Regions from separate parts of the Glutamicibacter sp. BW80 genome, predicted to be linked through region 2. Evidence: riboswitches for the same ligand, from Rfam matches in the RefSeq annotation. Region 2 holds a riboswitch; each other region holds the start of a gene.
What was found. A riboswitch is a leader RNA that binds a small molecule or an ion and turns the genes downstream of it on or off. The one in region 2 is predicted to bind thiamine pyrophosphate.

Region 1 (4,861 bases), on a different contig from region 2:
CACGGGTCAGCACGACCTGCGCCGCGTTGAGCGCGTGAGCAAAATCTTCGTCGTGGGTCACCGCGACCACGGTTATCCCCGATTCAAGTGCCTCGATCAGGATGTTGGCCAGTTCCAGCCACGTATTGGCATCTTGCCCGAAGGTCGGTTCGTCCAAGATCAATACATCTGGTGAGGCGGCCAGCACCGTCGCTACCGAAAGTCGGCGTTTCTCGCCACCGGAGAGCGTGAACGGGTTGGCCTCGCCCAGATGGGCAAGCCCCAAGCGGTCCAGCAGTTCCTCCACCCGCAGAGCTATCTGCGCTGGAGCGTACTTCTCGTTCTCCACCCCGGCCTGGCGTGCCCGGGTAGGTGCGAATGCCAATTCTTCGCGGACGCTTTGCGTGACGAATTGATGTTCCGGTTCCTGGAATACCGACCCGATCCGTGCAACCAATGCCCCTGCCCGCCAGCTGAAGGGCTGCGGACTCAGCCCATCGGCCAGGTTGCTGCTTGCTTCGACACTGCCCGTAGCCGGCTCAAGCAATCCGCCTAAGGTCAGCGCCAAGGTGGATTTCCCTGCACCATTTTCCCCGCGAATCACCAACGCTTGGCCGGCGCGCAGCCGCAAGTTGATTTCGGCTGTGGGCACCGCTTGTGCATGGCGCGCCGCGCGCAGTTTCACCGCCGCGAGCAGTTCCTCGCCCTCGCGTGAGTGGAGAGGTTCGGTGTGTGGAACGTAGCCGGGAATCCAGATACCCGCCATGGCTAATTCACGGCGAATCTTTTCATTCTCAAAGAGCGCCCGCGGCTCGAGGTCGTGGGCGATCCCGCCGCCAGGGGCAAGGACGAGTACGCGGTCAACGTGCTCTGCCCAGGCTTGCAAGCGATGTTCCACCACAAGCAGTGTCGCACCGGTGTCATTGGCGGCGGCAAGCACCGCATCACGCAGCGGCTCGATCCCCGAAGGGTCGATATTTGCGGTTGGTTCGTCCAGAAGCATCAGACCGGGGCCCATGGCAAGAATCCCGGCCAAGGCCAGCCGCTGCTTCTGGCCGCCGGAGAGTTCCTGGGTGCGGTGCGACAAGTCCAGATTCCCAAGTCCTACCGCGCGAAGCACCTCGGGGATTCGCGACCGGATCAGTTCCGGAGCCATTCCAAGATTCTCCGCGCCGAAGGCGACATCGTCACCGACCCGGCTCTGCACGATCTGTGTTTCGGGGTCTTGCTGCATCAGCCCGACCGGGAAGCTTCGGGCGAAGGCATCTCGTCGCTGAATCTGCAGTTTGCCGGTCGCCTGCTGCCGTTCGTCGATCTCAAGAACTCCAGCCAAGGCGTGCAAGAGCGTTGATTTACCGGCGCCGGATGGGCCTAGCAGCAGGACCTTTTGCCCGGCAGGAATATGCACGTCCAGTCCGCTGAGCGCCGGCAATGGACGTTCGGCATGGTGCCAGCCAAAGTTGTCGGCCGTGATCTCAAAGCCGCCACCGCCGAGGTGCCCGGGGGTGGCTTCGGTAGTCGAAGAACTCAATTCAGGCACTGCGCAGCGAACCTTCAAGGTGTGCCGAACGGCTAGCCAATGCTCCCAGAGCACCGGTCTTCGCCAGAGCACGGGTTGCCAACCACGAGAGAAGTCCGGCAATAACTAGGCCGGAAATGCCCATGGCAACTACGTGGAACAGCTTCATCGCCTCGGTGTACTCAGCGAAGTAACCCAGCAGGTAGGCTTCGCCGATTCCGCCGAAAATTCCCGACATGAATCCCGCAAGCAGTGCCACCGGCAGGTTCCACCGGCGGTACCTCACTGCGGCAAAGACCACCTCGGCTCCGAGCCCCTGGATCAGGCCGGAGAACAGCACCGCTAATCCCCATTGGGAACCTAGCAAGGCTGAGATGACGGCGGCGAGGATCTCGCAATACAGCGCGGCACCGGGTTTCCGGATAATCAACGCACCGAGCACCGCGGGAAAAAGCCACATGCCAGATACGAAGGCGCTTGCCGGTGGGAAAGCCACGAAAGCAAGGCTGACCAATCCGTATCCGGCGTTCCAAGCCCAAAAGATAACGCCCGAGGCGACCGCGATTACCGAGGCCACAACGATGTCGACCACGCGCCAGCTGGCACGGTTAGTTGCTGGTGCAACGTTCATAAGGTTTGTCCTCCTATGTAAGGAGGGGAGATGCACGGACCGGTGGGCGTTTAATCGCGCGCCATGATCCGCATCCGAGATGCTCGACTTCCTTCGCCGGTACTAGCCGGGGCAGGTTCGAGGGTCTGCGATCTATCGCACTCTCAGCGTCTTGCACCGCGAACGGCATGACGCTCCCCTGTCGGAATGATTACTGCTCAACCACCATACCGCAGGTATGCTGGGCTACAGAACGAAACCTTACGACGCGAATGCGAGGTCCTCATGAACTCAGTGCAGAAGCTTGTTACCCTTGGAATTTCAATGGGAGCGGGAATGCTTGGAAGCCGACTGGTCGACAAGGTCTGGAAAGGCTTCACCGGAAACGACGCGCCACGTCACGGCAAGGAAGCAGCCGCGGAAGCGAGTATGCGCCAGGCTTTGGGGTTCGCCATTTTCTCCGCCGTGGTCGCATCGATTATCCAGGTGCTGGCTGATCGCGGCACCAACAAGGCCATGAAGAAGTTCAGCAAGTAACATTGCCGAATTCCTTTGGTGGGGCAGGCCATTTGGCCTGCCCCACCAAAGTTTAACCAGCAGCTAGGTGCTCTCGGGCTCGTCGTTCTGTGCAGGTTTCGCTGGCGGCACCGCTGCGGTGGTTCCGGTCGTCTGCGAATGATTGCTAATGACCTGTTTTAGTTCATCAACATGCAAGGTTTCTTTCGCCACGTGCTTCGTGCGATATCCGGCGCGGCCAATCATGTGCGCCGATACCGGGGCAGTCAGCAGCTGCAATCCCCAGGCCAAAGCAAAGACCGGGATCAGTCCCCAGCTGCGCAAGTGGATGATGAGTCCGGCGAAGAGCAGCAGGAAGCCCAATACTTGTGGTTTGGTGGCCGCGTGCATGCGTGAAAGCAGATCCGGGAAGGTAATTAAACCGATTCCGGCGATCAGCGACATCAGGGAACCAAGTACCAGCAAGAGCGCAGCGAGTGCTTCTAAGAACGTGTCCATTAGGCGTTCCTCTGATCCGATACGAACCGCGAGACGGTAACCGAGCCGATGAATCCCAAGGTGCAGGCAACCACCGTGAACAGCAGGTAATCGGTGTGCCGGTTCAGCGCCATGTCTAGGCACAGCGCACTGGAAATGATCAACAGCATGACGTCGAGAGCGAGCACCCGGTCAAGAATCGAGGGGCCCTTGAAAACCCGCCACAGGCAAGCGATAGAGGCCAGCGCCAACATCACTCCGCCAATCCATACAGCTATTTCAATCATTTCTTGGGCTTCCTGCTGGAGAAATCCGGACCGCATTCATTCTTGATCGCCTCGTATTCATCGGGGCTTCCGATGGCCATGATCAACCGGCGTTCAATGTCGTGGATATTCGCTCGCGCCTTTTCCACATCCGCATCGCTATTCACATCGAGATAGTGCAGGTACAAGGTGGAACTGCTGCGGTCCACGTCCACCACGAAGGAACCTGGGATCAGGGTCAGCACATGGCCCACGGTCATCACTACCAAGTCAGATTCGGTGCGCAGCGGCACTGCGATCACCGCGCTGCGTGCCTTCTTACGGCGTACTATCGCAACTCGCGCCACATGGCCGCTGGCGACGAATACCTGCATCAGGAACCACGCGAAGAGCTTCAGGCAATACCAAAGGTTTATTCGTCCGGGAAGCACCACCGGCGGCAGCGGGAATAGATTCACGATGACGATCGAAATAATCGCGCCAAACAATAGATTCCCGGCCGAGAAGTCCTGCCACAGTGCACCCCATACGAAGATGAGCAGCAGGAGCAACGGCCACTCCTGCTTGAAGGTGGCACGGTGACGGACACCGGAGGTATCCAGCGCATCATCGATGCGCTGGTCACGATGTTTGAGGTTCTTGTCCTTCATGCGCCTTTCCTCCTAACTCAACGGTAGTACTGCGTTGATGAATGGTTCACGTGCAATCAATTCGGCCGCCACGCGTTCACAGAAGGCGAAGATCGGCCCGGCGAAAATGGTCAGCGCGATACCTGCGGCAACGAGCGAACCGGTCGCGTAGCGCATCCCCCAAGGCAGGGACTCGGATTCCAACTCGCGGGCAAGCTTCCTGCCCAGATGCGGGGACTCGGCGCCGCCTGCCGCGGCATGTTCCAGAACCCGCGTCGATTCTGCGATCAATTGCGCGTTCGGCACCTCGGCATCCGCCGCACGGCGCCAGAACATACGCGCCCACACACGAATAATCGCAAGCAGGGTCAGCAAACTGGTCAGCAGCCCGGCGCCGATGACCACCCAAGTCAAGGCGTCTGCCTCGGACGACGCCGCATGCAACAGCCCGAACTTCCCGAGGAATCCGGAGAAGGGCGGGATGCCGCCGAGGTTGATGGCCGGAATGAAGAAGAGCACGGCAAGCATCGGAGACAGCTTGGCCAGCGAGCCGAGTTTGGTCACGTTCGCGCTGCCTGCTCGGCGTTCGATGAGCCCGGCAACCATGAATAGCGAGGTCTGCACGATGATGTGGTGGCCCACGTAGTAGATGGTGGCGGCGATGGCCAGCGGTCCGCCGACGGCAACACCGAAGATCAGGTAGCCGATGTGGCTGGTTAGCGTGAACGAAAGCATACGTTTGAGGTCCGTCTGGGCCAGCGCACCGAGAATACCGATGACCATGGTCAATGCCGCAACCACCAGCAGCGCGGCGTTAACCGTCCCGCCGGGGAACAACAGCGTTTCGGTACGGATGATCGCGTAC
Region 2 (4,861 bases):
GGGCCAGGTCCAGCAGCTCGCTGCGGTGCAGCTTCAGCTCGCCTTCCAGGATGCCTTCCGCACCCTTGGCCCAGAAGCGCTGGGCCTCGAGCTGCGGGGCCAGCGCGCTGGCCTGCGCGAGCACCTGCGCATAGCGCTGCAGATACAGGGCGTCCTGGGCCAGATAGTACTCGAAGCGTTTGCGCTCCAGCGTGCCCGCGGAGAGCTCGCGGATGAACTGAAGCTCATCGATTCCACCGCGCAACCCGGCGATCCGCTCCCACCAATCGGCCATCGGATCCGCGCTTTGCCCCGCGAAGAGCCCGGCAAAGTGGTTCACCGGTCCGTGCCCGCTGCCCACCTGCAGCTCATCGGCCGCGGCAATCGCCGCGAAGAGGTACTCCTTCGCCGCGCCCAGGGCCTTGGCCCAATCCCCGCCGCGGGCATAGTGCGTGGCCAGCGCGCTGGATAGCGTGCAACCGGTGCCGTGGGTGTTGCCGGTGGCGTGGCGTGGGCCGTCATAGCAGGCGATCACCCCGGCCGGACCCACCAGCGCGTCGGGGCAGCTTTCGGTGGGCAGGTGGCCGCCCTTGGCGATCACCAGCACCTCGTATTTGGCCGCCAGGCGCTGGGCCTGCTCCAGCAGTTCCTCCCAGCCGCGCACCGGCGGCTCCCCGAGCAGCGCCGCAAGCTCTGCGGTATTCGGGGTGAGCACCTCCGCCCGGGAAAGCAGCGCGTCCAACGCCGAGCCATCGGCCAGCAGCCGGTCCCCGCTGGTCGAGATCATCACCGGGTCCAGCACCACCGGGGCGTGCACCGTTTCCAGCCATCGGGACACCGCGGCGATGATCTGCGGATCGGCCAGCATGCCGATCTTGATCGCGTCGATGCGCACATCTGCGGACACCGATTCCAGCTGCTTGGCCACGAATTCCGCGTCGACGGCCTGCACCGCATCCACCCCTAGGGTGTTCTGCGCGGTGAGCGCGGTGATCACGGCCATGCCGTAGCCGCCGTTGGCGCCGATGGCCTTCAGATCCGCCTGGATGCCCGCGCCTCCCGAGGGGTCGGAGCCGGCAATGGAAAGAATGTTGAGGCTCATTTGGCACCTTCCCAGCGGTCCAGCAGTTCGGCGCTGGCCGCCTGCGGATCCTCGGCGGCGCAGATCGCGCGGACCACCGCCATGCCGGCGGCCCCGCCGTCGCGCAGCGCCGCGGCATCCGCGGCGGTCAGCGAGCCGATGGCCACGGCGGGCAGCTCGGTGAGCCGCTTGGCCCGCAGGAATCCATCGATGCCCAGCGGGGTGGGATGGTCCTTCTTCGTGGGCGTCGCGCGGATCGCCCCGACCCCCAGGTAATCGAGGTATTTCGCGTCGGCGTTGGCCCCGGTCAGCTGTTCATCGGTGGAAGCGCTGAGCCCGATAATCCCCTCGCCGATGATTTCGCGGGCGTAGCGCACCGCAATATCCTTCTGCCCGATGTGGATGCCGGTGACCGCGGCACCCGCTGCCCGTGCCGCGAGGAATACGTCGATGCGGTCGTTGACCAGCAGTTCGGCCTTGCCGGCGGTGAGTTCTGCCGCCGCGCAGGTAAGTTCGAAGAATTCGCGGGCGGTCTCGTTCTTGGCCCGCAGCTGCACCCATTGCACACCCGCGGCCACCGCACCTTCGATGACTTCCAAGGTGCTGCGCGGCTGGCAGCTTTCGGTGTTGGCTACCAGGTAGATTCCCAGATCACGCATTATTTGCCTCCTCAAGGCGCAGGTTGTGCAATTCCTCGGGGTCCAGCAGCGAGAGTTCGTCGAGGAAGGCCGCGGCGAAACTTCCCGGACCGCGGCCGATGGCCAGGGCCTTTTCGGCGGCCAGTCCGTACAGGCCGTGGGCTGCGATCGCCGCGTCGAACGGGTCTTCGCTCACCGCGAGCATTCCGGCGCAGATTGCACCCAGGGCGCAGCCGCCGCCGGTAATCCCGGTCAAGCCGATCCCGTTGCTGTGCACCAGCGTGGTGCGTTTGGCATCGATGATCGCATCGGCCGCCCCGGAGATCGCGACCACCGAACCATATTCGGCGGCCAACTGGCGTCCGGCCTCGATGGCCGCGTGCACGGTGTCCTGCGCGTCCACTCCGCGCCCGGTCGAGCTCCGCCCGGCCAGCGCCAGAATTTCCGAGGCATTGCCGCGGATCAGGGTGGGGCGCTGGGTCACGATTTTTCGCGCGAAGTCAGTGCGCACCGGCAATGCGCCCACGGCCACCGGGTCCAGCACCCAGGGGGTGCCGGCCTGGTTCGCACCGTGAACCGCTTCGTCCATGGCGCGCAGCTGTTCGGTGCTCGGGGTGCCCAGGTTCACCAGGACCGCGGAGGCCACCGCGGCAAATGGCCCGGCTTCGCCGGGCAGGTCGGTCATGGCCGGAGCCGCCCCGGAGGCCAGCAGCGCATTCGCGGTGAAGTTGGTGACCACGGTATTGGTCAGGCAAAACACCAAAGGGGATTGTTGCCGGTAATTCCGGGCAACGGAAGTCAGGGTCATGCGACATCCCTCCGCTAGTTTGAACTAGTTCAGGTTCGACGGGTCTCATCTCAGTCGGTGAATCCGACACCCCGTGTCACTGGCTAGAGCGTACTCACCAAAGCCGCGGAAGAACAAATTATTGCCGCGCCCGGCGTTGCACCAGCGCCCTGACGGTGGCCTCGTCGATTCCCTGAGCTCGGGCCAGCTCCCACACCCGATCCACCGCTTGAACCAGATCACCGGAGGATTTCTCCATATCGGCTCCGGCGTTCACCACCGTTCCGGCACGCCGCCGGGAGGAAACCAGGCCGGTGGCTTCGAGTTCCTTGTAAGCGCGGGCCACCGTCCCGGAAGCGACCCCCAAATCGGTGGCCAGTGCCCGCACCGTAGGGAGCTTGCTTCCCGCCGGCAGCTCGCCCAAGGAAATCAGCGAAGAGATTTGCGTGCGGATCTGTTCATAGGGCGGAACCGCCGCGTCCAGGTCCACGAAAATATGTTGGCTCATACGCGCTGCGGCACCCTAGTTTCTGGGCGGGCCAAAATGATCACTGCCGGGCAGCAGAAGACGATGATCCCCACGGCCGAAACGTAGGGACCTGCCTCGTAACCCCAGGCCAGCATGGCGACGGCCGCCGCGGTGACTACACGGAGGGCGCGTAGTTCGTGAACCTGGCGATACCAAATTTCTTGCTCCACGGTGACATCCCAAGGCAAGGCCGCACGCCGAACCCACCAGATGTGGCAGGCGGTAGCGGCAAGCAACGCGAGGAGCGCACCCAGCGCAAAGACCGGTTTGACCGGAACTAGACCCCAAAAATATTCGAATGGTGGATTGATCAGCAGGTATGTGGCGCCGATGAGCAAGAGTCCGGCGAGCACATAGACATAGCGCGGCAGGTCTGCGCTGTGCCGAGCCAGTGAATGGGTTCCCCTGGACTTCAGGTGCAGGTAGCCCAGGAACCCGGCATTGAGCACCAAGAACAAGAGGGCTACCACCAGGAGCGACACAATTGCCTGCGGGGCATTCTCACCGGGGCGCGCATTGTCCGCGTACTCGGTCTGCACAAGCGAGGAGGAGCAGGCCAGTGCGATGAGTGTGAGCGCGGTGGTGAGGAATCCAATGGCAAACAAATTTTCGCGCATCCGCAAAAAGGAGGAGGCAGGCTTTGGGCTAGTGGTTCTGGCAAAATTTTCCGGTGGCTTCCACAATGCCATGGCGATGAAGGTGATGAGCATGGCCACGTTAGCGGTGTTTTGCCAGGGTTGATACATGGTGCGATCCAGCGACATAAGCCACGAGGCCTTGTAATGCAGCGACGAGGCTCCAACGGAGGCAAAGGCCAGGATCGAGGTGCGCAGCAGCCGGTTGAGCCAGACTTCGCGCAATACCTGGTTATCGTGGGGGCTGAGCGAACCAAGCGGTTTGCGCAGCAAAATGAAGAGCATCGCGATGAGTAGGGCCAGCGCCAGGGAGGCCAGGTTGATGGCAAACAGGGCCAGCATCTGGTCCGCCGCACGCAGTCCGTCGGTCGCGGACTGCGAAACCCAGGTGCTTCCGTAGGCGTCCGAGGAGGCAACCTCATATTGCGGGGGGACCCCGGTGACGTCGCGGATCATCCACAGGGTAAGACCGGCGCCGAGGAGTACCAGCGCGGCGACGGCACTCAAGGCCTTAGGCAACGGCGTCATCATCGAGCGAGGTTCCAGGGAGGCCGCGCGCACATTCGCCACCGACGCCGGCCAGGAGTAGAGGCCGATCAGATAGATCGACAGCAGCCAGAGTGCCGGACCGGTGGCGGCGAGCAGATCGCTGGCCCACAGGGATTCGCCGGCGCCGGCATGGGCCGCTTGCTGGTTGCTCACCCCGCCGGAACTGCTTACGAAGAAGGCAATCAGCGCGCACCAGAAGGAGTGGGATCTCGCCCGCAGCAGTGCGGGCCTGTTGTCTTGACGGGCAACCGTGCGCAGCCACGCGTAGATCAGGGCTGCGCCGATCGCCATGCTGAACGCGGCGGTGGAGAGTTGATCCATAATTACCTCCGTAAGTTGAAAAACTAATGTATCAAACACCTGATACAAATGGAATATCCCGGGGAATCAATGAAGTAGCATCGAGCCATGGGTCTCTTTACCTCAAATCCGCTTCCAGATCCCGTCGGCGACGCCGCACCGCCGGTAGACGAGCATCCCTCGCGCATCACCGAGGTCCTCGGGCACCTGCGCCGATCCGCCGACACCCGCATCACGCACCCGCGGCGCTTTCGCGCCCAGCAGCTGCGTGCCCTGGAAAAGATGCTGGCCGAACGCACGGGAGAATTCCTCGACGCGCTCGCCGAGGACCTTGGCAAGAGCGCCACCGAGGCGAAGTTCAGC
Region 3 (4,861 bases), on a different contig from region 2:
CAGGATCACCGGAATCCCGGCGCGTGCGGTAATCGTTGAGATGTTGTGCGGATTCAGGATCCCCATTCCGGAGCCGATCGGGGATCCGGCCGGCATGACCGCTGCCACGCCGAGCTGTTCGAGCCGCATGGCCAGGGCCGGATCATCGTTGGTGTAGGCGAACACCTTAAAACCGTCGGCGACGAGTTCTTCGGCCGCGGCGAACAATTCGATGGGATCCGGCAGCAGCGTATGCTCATCGGCGATCACCTCGAGCTTGATCCAGTCGGTTTCCAACGCTTCGCGCGCCAGCTGGGCGGTGAGCACCGCATCTCGCGCGGTGAAGCATCCGGCGGTATTGGGCAGCGGGCGCACCCCGTTGCGCGCCAGAAGCTCGTACACCGATCCGGAACCGGCCGCGGCGAAATGGCGAATGGCGACGGTGGTCAGCGCGGTGCCCGAAACATGCAGGGCCTGCTCGAGGGTATGCATCGAGGTCGCCCCGCCGGTGCCGAGAATCAGCCGGGAGTCGAAGCGTTCCCCGGCGACCTCGAAGCCATCGGTGTCAAGAGTTAGCTCTTCCATCTTCAGCCTCCCTGAGCCGCGGTGACGAGTTCAACCCGGTGGCCGGGCTTCAGCTCGAAGTCATTCCAGCCACTGCGCGGGACAACTGCCGAGTCCACCGCCACCGCAACGCCTAAACGCGACCCGTCGCTGGCCCGTCCGTCCGTTCCGATGCTCTTTCCCAAGTGCGCCGCGAGCAGCTCGCGCACGGTGCTTCCCGCCGGCACGGTGGCCGCCTCGGTGTTGAGGATAAATTCGATCTGTTGCATCTTCTCTGGCTCCTAAAATGGTGTGCTGTTGGCGAGTTGCGCGCCAAACCTATCGAGTGAAACGCTGGTCAGCTGTTGTGCATCTGCCGGGTTCCCGAGCAGCAGCTCGGTCCCCAGCCGTGCGCCGAGCGGGGTAAGCAGCACCCCGTGGCGCGAATAACCGGTGGAAACCACCAGTCCCTCATCTACGCGTCCGAGCAGCGGCCGATCATCGGGTGTCGCCGGTCTGGCCCGCACGATCGCCTCGTTCAAGGTGGTGTCGACGATGCCCGGCACGAGCCTGCGCGCATTGTCCAGCAGGGCGTGCATTTCTCCCACGTTCACCTGCTCTTGGCCGTCCTCGCGGCTCGACGCGCCCAGCACGAGGCTTCCATCGGTGCGTGGCACCAGGTAGACCGGCTGCCGATGCACGATTCCGCGCACGGTGTGCTTGATCAGCGGCGCGCCCACCGGTCCTTGGAGCCTGAGGATGTCTCCGTAGACCGGGCGCAATGGCAGAGCCGGCGCACCTGCTAGCGCGCCCAACCCGTTGGCAAGCAGTACCTGATCGCCATGGATTTCTTGGCCAGTTGAGGTAAGCACTCCACTGGTCCGTGATCCCTGGCGCAGCAGCCGCACCGCCGTTTCGCGCACGATCGACCGGTCAAGCTCATCGATCAGGATGCGCAGCAGGGACCGCGGGTCCAGTTGCTGGTCTTCGGCGCAGCGGATGGCGCCGGCGATGCCGGTGGCAAGCGCCGGCTCGAGTTTGCGTGCCGCGCTGCCCAGCAGCCGCTCGGCGCTGAATCCCAGCGAGGCTTGCAGCTTCATGAGCGCAAGCAGTGCGTCCATATCCGCGGTTTCGGCGGCGACGACCAGCGTGGAGTTTTCTACGTACGCTGGTCTGCTGCCGGTGGTTTGTTCCACGCGGTCAATGAATGCGGGGTATTCCTTGGCCGAAGTGGCCATCAGGCGGTGAAGTGCGCCCTGTCCCCAGGTGGTTTCGGCGGTCGGTGCGAGCATTCCCGCCGCGGCGTGGCTGGCTCCTAGCCCAGGCGCCGGATCCACTAGCGTGATTTCGGCGCCGCGGGCGCGCAGTTCGAATGCCGTGGCAAGCCCGATGATTCCGGCGCCGACAATGACTATATGCACGAAGGCATTTCCTTCCTACGGCGGCATGACCCGCATCAGGTGTAGCGGTCGGCACATGGCCCTCTCAGCCCAATCGCTGTTGGGCTCCCGCGGAGTACTTGGATTATAAGCATGCCTCAGCTCACTTTGGCGAACTTCATGACTTCAACCTGTGCTTCTGCCTGTGTTTTACTCGTTGGCATGAGCGAATTCAGTGGTCCGGAGGATTTGTCTACCGATCATCGGCTGGCACAGGTTGTCATCGATGGCGAACGGCAACTGCTCTTGCCTGCCGTCCGCCGGGATCGGCAGGCATTATTGCGGCTGCTCCACGCAGATTTCGAAGAGGTTGGTGCCTCGGGCAGGTGCTATTCTCGCGCGCAGATTATCGAGCAGCTGTGCAATGAACCAGTCGTTGAATCGACTAGGGACGAAGTGCATGATCCGCGCGTGCGCAGGCTCAGCGATTCGCTGCTGATGCTGCGGTGGCGAACCAAGCCGGAGAACCTGAGCCAACGCACCTCGCTCTGGGTTCATTCGGCCCAAGGTTGGCAATTGCTCTTTCATCAAGGCACCGGTCAATCTGCGTCGTCCCAGATCAGCGGCCGGCGGCTCGGCGCCGCTGGGCAAACGACGGCATCTTTGCGTCCGCTTCGCCTAGCGGATGCACCGCAAGTCCTCGCGGCCTTCCTTTCGAGCCCGGATATGGCCCGGCAAGGCGAGGTGAGTACGCTTGCCGAGGCCGAAGCCTATGTCCGCATGTTGCTCGAATTCCCGGCCCGGCAGGTTCCGTTGGCCGTCGTCGAGAATTCTGCGCTCGTTGGCCTGGTGTGCGGGATCATCGATGAGGCGAACCTGAGCGCCTGGGTCTGGTATTGGCTGCACGCGGAGCATCGGGGCCGCGGGTTGAGCAGCCGGGCGTTGGCCGCCCTCTCGGCGGAGTTATTCTCCAGCTACCGCTTGCAGCGACTGGAGTTGGGTTTGCGCGTGAACAATCCGGCGTCGAGGATAGTCGCCGAGCGTTGCGGGTTCATTCTCGAAGGACGCGAGCGCGGCAAGTTCCTGATCGATGGCCAGCGGATCGATGTGTTGAATTATGCGCGGTTGCCCACCGATCCCATCCCGCCGATCAGTCCGCTGGAGTTTCGCGCGGAGGCGGCGGGAGGCTGATTTTCTTCGGGGCCGCAGCGGAACGGAATCGAGTAGGTGGGGGTGTCTAGCCCCCACCTCTCACACCACTGTGAGTCTTGTAGTGGCTGGTCTGGGATCAGCTGGCAAGGTAGGAACCAGGCCTCTCACTGCCGGGAACATGACTCATCACACTACTGACCCGTATGGTGTCATTGTCCGGAATTGTCTGCTCTCGGTGGTGGGCGGCCGGCACCTACCCGGCCCACCCCGGTAGCCTGATCAGAAGATTGTCCACCCAACAGGGCGTGACCCATCACAGTGTTGCTCCGACGGTGACCTCTCCCCGGACCGGTACCGGCCGTACGGCCGAAACCCTTGTCCGTGAAAAGAAGAGAGCACCGAGCCGCATGACTATCCTCCCCCAGAGCATCGCCAAAACATACTCCTACATCATCGGCGTGGACACCCACGCGAAAAAGCATGTCTACGCCATCATCACCAACAGTGGTGAACACCTCGAAACCCGCGATTTCCCCACCACCAGCGCCAGCATCAAACGAGCCATCGCCTGGGTCGACAGACGCACCGGTGGAGATGCCAACACCCTATGGGTGATCGAAGGAACAGCCTCCTACGGAGCGATCCTCACCGGCGCCGTCTCCGACGCCGGTTACACGGTCGCCGAAGCCCCCGGCGGCTACGCAAAAGCCGGACGCGGCGTGGGCAAAACTGATCCACTAGACGCCCAGAGAATGGCCGCAGCAGCGCTACCAGTGGACTGCGAAAAGTTACGTATTCCACGGCAGAACGACGGGGCCCGCGCCGCATTACGCGTACTGGTCACAGCCCGTGACATGCTGGCCGTAGAACGCACGAAATACGTCAACGCACTCACCGCGCTTCTGCGTGTGACCCTGCTGGGTATCGATGCCCGCAAACCCTTGAGCAACGCTCAGATCCTCGAGGTGGCGGGCTGGCGCACCCGGGATGAAACCATCGAATTACGGGTTGCCCGCGCCGAGGCGGTACGCCTGGCCCGACGCATCGGTGAACTAGACACGGACATCAAGGAGAACTCCTCGGAAATGTCTGAATTGGTCAAGCTCAGCGAAGGCAAGGAACTGCTTAACGTCACAGGTATTGGGCCGGTGGTCGCGGCGGTCTGCGTAGCGGCCTGGTCGCATCCCGGCCGAGTGCGTTCGGAGGCCGCGTTCGCCTCCTTGGCGGGAGTGAATCCTATCCCTGCGTCTTCGGGGAATACGGTGCGCCACCGGCTCAATCGGAGAGGGGACCGAAAGCTGAATAAGGCGCTGCATACTGCTGCATTGGTGCGGATGACCCATGACGAGGAGACGAGGGCCTACGTTGAGAAACGTACCGCGGAAGGCAAGACAATCAAGGAGATCCGCCGGTGCATCAAACGGTTCTTAGCTCGCCGAATCTTCAAGATCCTTGAGTCCGCCGAAATGCTACCGAGCAAGGCTTGACAGATATAGAAGAATCCGGACATGCGGGCCCGCATCCGGCGGTTCGCCAAGTCATTTAAAACGGTCCCAAGCCCGGCGAAAGAGCAACACACCCAACTCTTCCCAATAGGAATTCGGCAGGGCACGCTGAAGAATCGGAGAACCAGCCACACGCCAATAAGCACGCGAGCTATTACCCCACTGGTAAGCCTGATCCTTGACGATACCCAGACGACGAAGATTCGCCACCCGAGTCCTCGGAAGCTTCCATTCCTTCCAACGGATCTGACGCATCCGATGCCGAAACCACTTATCAAGCTCAGAGAACTTCTTCGGTGTCGC

Region 1: another riboswitch for thiamine pyrophosphate. It lies ahead of CIK76_RS02905 (ECF transporter S component); the one in region 2 lies ahead of thiM (hydroxyethylthiazole kinase).
Region 3: another riboswitch for thiamine pyrophosphate. It lies ahead of thiO (glycine oxidase ThiO); the one in region 2 lies ahead of thiM (hydroxyethylthiazole kinase).

Annotation. Positions count from the first base shown of each region.
Region 1 is NZ_NRGV01000015.1:100,158-105,018, reverse strand. It holds gene CIK76_RS02910 (ATP-binding cassette domain-containing protein) at 1-1,519, opposite strand, end outside; gene CIK76_RS02905 (ECF transporter S component) at 1,512-2,129, opposite strand; TPP riboswitch at 2,201-2,319, opposite strand; gene CIK76_RS02900 (DUF4235 domain-containing protein) at 2,394-2,645, shown strand; gene mnhG (monovalent cation/H(+) antiporter subunit G) at 2,709-3,122, opposite strand; gene CIK76_RS02890 (monovalent cation/H+ antiporter complex subunit F) at 3,122-3,388, opposite strand; gene CIK76_RS02885 (Na+/H+ antiporter subunit E) at 3,385-4,017, opposite strand; gene CIK76_RS02880 (Na+/H+ antiporter subunit D) at 4,030-4,861, opposite strand, start outside.
Region 2 is NZ_NRGV01000001.1:249,844-254,704, forward strand. It holds gene thiD (bifunctional hydroxymethylpyrimidine kinase/phosphomethylpyrimidine kinase) at 1-1,081, opposite strand, end outside; gene thiE (thiamine phosphate synthase) at 1,078-1,719, opposite strand; gene thiM (hydroxyethylthiazole kinase) at 1,712-2,506, opposite strand; TPP riboswitch at 2,496-2,590, opposite strand; gene CIK76_RS01150 (GntR family transcriptional regulator) at 2,625-2,993, opposite strand; gene CIK76_RS01155 (hypothetical protein) at 2,990-4,519, opposite strand; gene CIK76_RS01160 (aldehyde dehydrogenase family protein) at 4,607-4,861, shown strand, end outside.
Region 3 is NZ_NRGV01000026.1:1,037-5,897, reverse strand. It holds gene CIK76_RS06180 (thiazole synthase) at 1-564, opposite strand, end outside; gene thiS (sulfur carrier protein ThiS) at 567-812, opposite strand; gene thiO (glycine oxidase ThiO) at 825-1,943, opposite strand; TPP riboswitch at 1,939-2,044, opposite strand; gene CIK76_RS06165 (GNAT family N-acetyltransferase) at 2,124-3,092, shown strand; gene CIK76_RS06160 (IS110 family transposase) at 3,461-4,540, shown strand; gene ltrA (group II intron reverse transcriptase/maturase) at 4,592-4,861, opposite strand, start outside.